One region of the Pseudomonas sp. GW821-FHT04C07 genome, then DNA from elsewhere that is predicted to be linked to it. Evidence: predicted binding sites of a transcription regulator. Region 1 holds the regulator's gene; each other region holds the start of a gene.
The links. The regulator sigma-54, encoded in region 1, starts transcription at its own class of promoters, with help from an activator protein. The targets are predictions, from matches to a motif close to ANTGGCATNNANNTTGCTNT.

Region 1 (2,269 bases):
CTGAAGGCCAAGGGCATCGGCGTGCTGATCACAGATCACAACGTCCGTGAAACCCTGGATATCTGCGAGACCGCCTACATCGTTAACGACGGTCAACTGATCGCCGAAGGCGACTCCGCCACCATCCTGGCCAACGAGCTGGTCAAGGAAGTGTATCTGGGCCATGAGTTCCGCCTGTAAGCGCTGAGGTGTTGGGCAAGTCGTCAGAGCGCCGCTATCAATAAAACCCTATAAATTTTATTGTTACCGCGCTTTAGGCAAACACGCGCCCTCAGGTGTTCAGCCAATAGTCAGAGCGCCAGTAGCAATGAGACCCTGTAAATTTTTATTGTTACCGCGCTCTAGGCAAACACTTCAGTTTCAGGCATATAATTTGCTTATGTTTGGCGCTTCGGCGCCCTGTAGTGGATGGCGCATGTGCGCCGGCAAATAAGGTGTTAAGCCCCTGCCATGAAACCATCGCTAGTCTTGAGAATGGGCCAGCAGCTGACGATGACACCGCAGCTGCAACAGGCCATCCGCCTGCTCCAATTGTCGACCCTGGACCTGCAACAGGAAATTCAGGAGGCACTGGAGTCCAATCCGATGCTCGAACGCCAGGAAGAAGGCGACGACTTCGATAACGCCGACCCTCTGGCCGACAACGTCGAGCAGAAAGCCAATACCGATGTTCAGGAACCCTCTTACCAGGAAACCGCCCCGACGGTGGATAACCTCGAGGAAGGCGACTGGAACGAGCGCATCCCCAACGAATTACCTGTCGACACCGCTTGGGAAGATGTTTACCAGACCAGTGCCAGCAGCCTGCCGAGTAACGATGACGACGAGTGGGACTTCACCACCCGCACATCGGCCGGTGAGAGCCTGCAGAGTCATTTGCTCTGGCAACTGAACCTGGCACCGATGTCCGATACTGATCGCCTGATCGCCGTTACCCTGATCGATTGCATCAACAATCAGGGCTACCTGGACGAAACTCTTGAGGAAATCCTCGAAGCCTTCGACCCGGAACTGGACATCGAACTGGACGAGATTGAGGCCGTCCTGCACCGCATCCAGCAATTCGAACCCGCCGGTATCGGTGCGCGCAACCTCAGCGAATGCCTGTTGCTGCAGCTGCGTCAAATGCCAGCCAAAACACCTTGGCTGAGCGAGGCTAAACGCCTGGTCACCGACTTCATCGACCTGCTTGGCAGCCGTGACTACAGCCAGCTGATGCGCCGTATGAAGCTCAAAGAGGACGAACTGCGGCAGATCATCGAGCTGGTGCAAAGCCTCAACCCGCGCCCGGGTTCTCAAATCGAATCCAGCGAAGCCGAGTACGTCGTCCCCGACGTCATCGTACGCAAGGACAACGAACGCTGGCTGGTGGAGTTGAATCAGGAATCCGTGCCGCGCCTGCGGGTCAACCCGCAGTACGCCGGTTTCGTGCGCCGGGCCGACACCAGCGCCGACAACACCTTCATGCGCAACCAGTTGCAGGAAGCGCGCTGGTTCATCAAAAGCCTGCAAAGCCGCAACGAAACCCTGATGAAAGTCGCCACCCAGATCGTCGAGCATCAACGGGGCTTTCTCGAGTACGGCGATGAGGCGATGAAACCGCTGGTGCTGCATGACATCGCCGAAGCGGTCGGCATGCACGAATCGACAATTTCCCGGGTCACCACCCAGAAATTCATGCATACCCCGCGCGGCATCTACGAACTGAAATATTTTTTCTCCAGCCACGTAAGCACCTCTGAAGGCGGTGAATGCTCGTCTACAGCGATCCGCGCGATCATCAAAAAACTGGTTGCAGCGGAAAATCAGAAAAAGCCGTTGAGTGACAGCAAGATCGCTGGTTTACTGGAGGCACAAGGCATTCAGGTAGCCCGTCGCACCGTCGCCAAATACCGCGAATCCCTTGGGATCGCGCCTTCGAGCGAACGTAAGCGTTTGATGTAACGGGCCACGCCACAGCGTTCCAGTGGCAGGCATTTCTGCCTGCCGCTTTATGCACTGGCAACGAAGGAGAAGCTGTATGCAAGTCAACATCAGTGGACACCAACTGGAAGTGACCGAACCCCTGCGCATCTACATCGGCGAAAAACTCGAACGATTGGAAAGGCATTTCGACAAGATCACCAATGTGCAAGTCACGATGACCGTCGAAAAGCTGAAGCAGAAAATCGAAGCTACCTTGCATATCCCCGGCAATGAAGTGGTCGCCAACGCCGAGCATGACGACATGTACGCGGCAATCGACGCACTCACCGACAAGCTGGATCGC
Region 2 (2,269 bases), on a different contig from region 1:
GCTCCTTCTGCTTAAGGGGCTGCCAGCAATCGTCGCCAAACGATTGGGTGGCAGCTGTACGCGGGTTGGCGAACCGGAGCAAAAGGAACCCGGCAGACCCGAAAGTCTCCCACGCACAGCCGCCATGACATGAGTCGACGTACATGAAAAACGCCCGCTATCGTATGGTGGGCGTCGTGCGCCTTAAGCTTCCGGGTCGCCAAACCCAGTGCTGAATGTTCAGCTGGGGGTGAGCGTAGAGACCCGGGTCTAGCGGCGCAATCGGAAATCGGTGGTGGTTTTTGTAGGAATCAGCCTGGATGTAGGGCGGGCTTCAAGATTGCCGGAAGGTCGTTCCGACCTTATCGCGGGCAAGCCTCGCTCCCACAGGGATGAGCGTTACTCAGCAGGCGGACTTAGCTTCGCTTCAAGTTCGGCCACCTTCGCTTCCAGGCTTTCCAACCGAGCGCGCGTGCGCGCCAGTACCACCATCTGGCTGTCGAACTCTTCTCTGCTCACTAGATCAAGCTTGCTGAAGCCGCTTTGCAGCAGGGCTTTGAACTGGCTTTCGATTTCGTTGCGTGGCAGCGGGGTGTCACCGCTGAACAGGCGGGAAGCGTGGCCGCTCAGGGCGTCGAGGAGATCTTTGGGCGCGAGCATGGGAGGTGTCCTGAAAACTGATGGTCGGCAGTGTATCACGCAGTGTCTATAGTCAATGGTGCAGGCAGGGATGCACGCTTTTCGCGCATGTTGGCGGGCGATCGCGCACTGTTGTTGTGCGTATCTGTTGCGCTGGTTGTAAACAGACGCCTGCTGCAGCGGCCAAGGGATTGAAATCAATGGGTTTTCACGAGATGGCAAGCTTTCTGCTTAGTCGTTGGTAACCCATGCACTGATGCAGTCGCTGTGACGAATGCAGTGCGCCGGGCGGAACGGGGAAGTGTTTCGTCAGGAGCGGTTAGCTGGCGTCGGGATGGCTGTGTCAGGCCGACGATGCGTTACAAAGCCAGGCACTGCGCTTAGACTTGAGCCGGGTTTGTTTTCCTGGGGCAAGTCCACCAATTCGGGAGAGAGTTTTCATGAAGCTAGTCACTGCCATCATCAAGCCGTTCAAACTGGACGATGTGCGCGAGTCGTTGTCCGAGATCGGCGTGCAGGGCATTACCGTTACTGAGGTCAAAGGCTTCGGTCGGCAGAAGGGTCACACCGAGCTGTATCGCGGCGCGGAGTACGTGGTCGATTTTCTGCCCAAGGTGAAGATTGATGTCGCCATTGACGACAAGGATCTTGATCGGGTTATCGAGGCGATAACCAAGGCGGCCAACACCGGCAAGATTGGTGACGGCAAGATCTTTGTGGTCAATCTGGAACAGGCTATTCGCATCCGTACCGGCGAAACCGACACCGACGCAATCTAAGCCACCAAACCCAACGCCCCAGGAGAAAACAATATGACTCTGCGTAATTTCGCAGGGCTAGGAGCCCTGTTGTCCCTCGTAATGCCCAGCCTGGCCATGGCGGCAGATCCGGTGGCGGCTCCAGTCCTCAACTCCGGCGATACCGCCTGGATGTTGACCTCCACTGCACTCGTGCTGTTCATGACTATTCCCGGCCTCGCGCTGTTCTACGGCGGCATGGTTCGCTCCAAAAACATTCTTTCGGTGATGATGCAGTGCTTTGCCATTACCGGTCTGGTCACCATCCTGTGGTTCCTTTATGGCTACAGCATGGCGTTTGACACGACTGGCATGGAAGTAAACGTCGTCAACTTCAACTCGTTTGTCGGCAGCTTCGCCAAGGCCTTCCTGGCCGGCATCACGCCCGCCAGTATTACCGGTCCTACGGCGCTGTTTCCTGAGGCGGTGTTCGTCACTTATCAGATGACCTTCGCGATCATCACCCCGGCGCTGATTGTCGGTGCCTTTGCCGAGCGGATGAAGTTCTCCGCGATGCTGATCTTCATGGGTTTGTGGTTCACCCTGATTTACGCACCGATTGCGCACATGGTCTGGAGTGGTCCGGGTTCGCTGCTGGGTGACTGGGGCGTGCTCGACTTTGCTGGCGGCACCGTGGTGCATATCAACGCCGGTGTCGCCGGGCTGGTGGCCTGTCTGGTGCTGGGCAAGCGTAAAGGCTTCCCGACCACGCCGATGGCGCCGCACAACCTTGGTTACACCCTGATGGGCGCCGCCATGCTGTGGGTCGGCTGGTTCGGCTTTAACGCCGGTTCCGCCGCTGCGGCCAACGGCACTGCCGGCATGGCGATGCTGGTGACTCAAATCGCTACCGC
Region 3 (2,269 bases), on a different contig from region 1:
ACTACGACGTCAAACTGGCGATCAAGGCCGGTGCCGACGTGATTGTGCTCGACGGCATGCAAGGCGGCACGGCGGCGACTCAGGAGGTGTTCATCGAGCACGTCGGCATTCCGATTCTCGGCGCCATCCCGCCTGCGGTGCAGGCGTTGCAGGAGGAGGGCATGCATCGCAAGGTGCAGTTGATCGTTTCCGGCGGTATCCGTAACGGTGCCGACGTGGCCAAGGCCATGGCCCTCGGCGCGGATGCGGTGGCCATTGGTACGGCGGCGTTGATCGCCCTGGGCGACAACCATCCACGTCTGGACGAGGAACTGCGCAAGCTCGGTTCGGCCGCCGGTTTCTACGATGACTGGCAAGCGGGCCGCGACCCGGCGGGCATCACCACTCAGGACCCCGAACTGTCCAAGCGGTTGGATCCGGTGGAGGGCGGTCGGCGTCTGGCCAACTACCTGCGGGTGCTGGTCCTCGAAGCCCAGACCATGGCCCGGGCCTGCGGCAAGTCGCACCTGCATAACCTCGACCCTGAGGATCTGGTGGCCTTGACCGTGGAAGCCGCCGCCATGGCCCGCGTGCCGTTGGCCGGGACTTCGTGGATTCCTGGGCAGCAATACTAAACGCGGAACCTGTGGGGAGAGGGCTTGGTAAGTTAAGACGTTACGCGAACCGTAGCAGCTGGCGTAGCCTGCGTTCGAGTGCGTAGCGCTCGCAAAATGGCAAAATTCGTTCTTTCAGAAAGACCGCGCGCTCCCCATTTGCGACCGCTTCGCGGCCGAACGCAGGCTTCGCCAGCTGCTACGGGGAATGCGTTGAGTCTGAATTTTTTAATTTACCGGCATTAGGGTTAGCCCCTCGCCACCCCCCAGCGGGCACAGACCCGTATGCACCGCGAGGCCTCATGGCCTCGCACTTTCCTTGCTCTGCCAGCCCCCTTTAGACGATTTTCCTGCTCTGGAGCTTGCTGACAATGATTCCATTCCCTGATTCACGGCTGACTTTCTCCCGGCTGACGCTGATGTTCGCGGCACTGTGCCTGTCGCCTCTGGCCTCGGCGGCCGATGTCACCCTGGACACTGGTACCACCGCCTGGATGATGACCGCGACGATGTTCGTGTTGTTGATGTGCATTCCGGGCCTGGCGCTGTTTTATGGCGGGATGGTCCGGGCAAAAAATTTCCTCTCGGTGTTCACTCAGTTGCTTGCCATCGCCGGGGTGATCGGTGTGCTGTGGGTGGTCTACGGCTACAGCATCGTCGTCGACGCGACCGGTATGGTCGCCGGTGAAGTCAATCTGAACAGCTTTATCGGCGGTTTCAGCAAAGTGTTCATGCTCGACATGACCCACGACAGCCTGGTCGGCAGTATTCCCGAAGGCGTCTACAGCGTGTTCCAGATGTCCTTCGCGATCATTACGCCGGCGCTGATTGCCGGTGGTTTCGCCGAACGCATGAAGTTCAGCGCCGCGCTGGCGTTCATGGCGCTGTGGTTCACCTTTGTCTACGCGCCAGTCGCACACATGATCTGGGGCGGCCCCGGCGGCTTGATGGTCAATTGGGGGGTACTGGATTTCGCCGGCGGCACCGCGGTGCATATCAATGCGGGCGTGGCGGCACTGGTGGCGTGCCTGGTACTGGGCAAACGCAAAGGCTACCCGAACGTCGCGATGCCACCGCATAACCTCGGTTTCACCCTGATGGGCGCCGGTCTGCTGTGGGTTGGCTGGTTCGGATTCAATATCGGCTCGGGAGCCGCGGTGAATACCGGTGCCGGGATCATCATGCTGACCACCCAGGTGGCAGCGTGCGCCGGGGTCGTCGGCTGGATGCTCACCGAATCCCTGATCCAGGGTCGGCCCAGCGCGCTCGGTGCGGCCTCAGGTGCATTGGCCGGCCTCGTCGGTATCACCCCGGCCTGTGCTTTTGTCGGTCCGGCCGGCGCCTTGGCGATTGGCCTGATCACCGGGGCCGCATGTTTCTTCGGCGTCAGCCAGTTGAAGCAGAAACTTGGTTACGATGATTCGCTGGATGTGTTCAGCCTGCACGGCATTGGCGGAATCGTCGGTGCGATCCTGACCGGCATCTTCGCGTCTCCTGCATTGGGCGGGTATGTCGAGAATCTGGATATCGTTAGTCAGGTGCTGACTCAGTTGAAGGGCGTCAGCTTCACCTTCGTCTATTGCTTTGTCGTGAGCCTGATCATCCTCAAGGTACTGGAATGGAGCATCGGCCTGCGCACCAGTGGCGAGAACGAGACAGTGGGCCTGGACCTGGCC

Region 2: a site for sigma-54 is predicted at 833-852, ahead of glnK (P-II family nitrogen regulator). Genes of this name have one in related genera too.
Region 3: a site for sigma-54 is predicted at 710-729, ahead of AC07UI_RS04875 (ammonium transporter). Genes of this name have one in related genera too.

The regions. Positions count from the first base shown of each region.
Region 1 is NZ_JBWKTM010000017.1:102,754-105,022, forward strand. It holds gene lptB (LPS export ABC transporter ATP-binding protein) at 1-180, shown strand, start outside; gene AC07UI_RS26040 (RNA polymerase factor sigma-54) at 451-1,944, shown strand; gene hpf (ribosome hibernation-promoting factor, HPF/YfiA family) at 2,021-2,269, shown strand, end outside.
Region 2 is NZ_JBWKTM010000001.1:404,381-406,649, reverse strand. It holds gene AC07UI_RS01935 (accessory factor UbiK family protein) at 379-639, opposite strand; gene glnK (P-II family nitrogen regulator) at 1,059-1,397, shown strand; gene AC07UI_RS01925 (ammonium transporter) at 1,431-2,269, shown strand, end outside.
Region 3 is NZ_JBWKTM010000002.1:278,758-281,026, forward strand. It holds gene AC07UI_RS04870 (FMN-binding glutamate synthase family protein) at 1-614, shown strand, start outside; gene AC07UI_RS04875 (ammonium transporter) at 965-2,269, shown strand, end outside.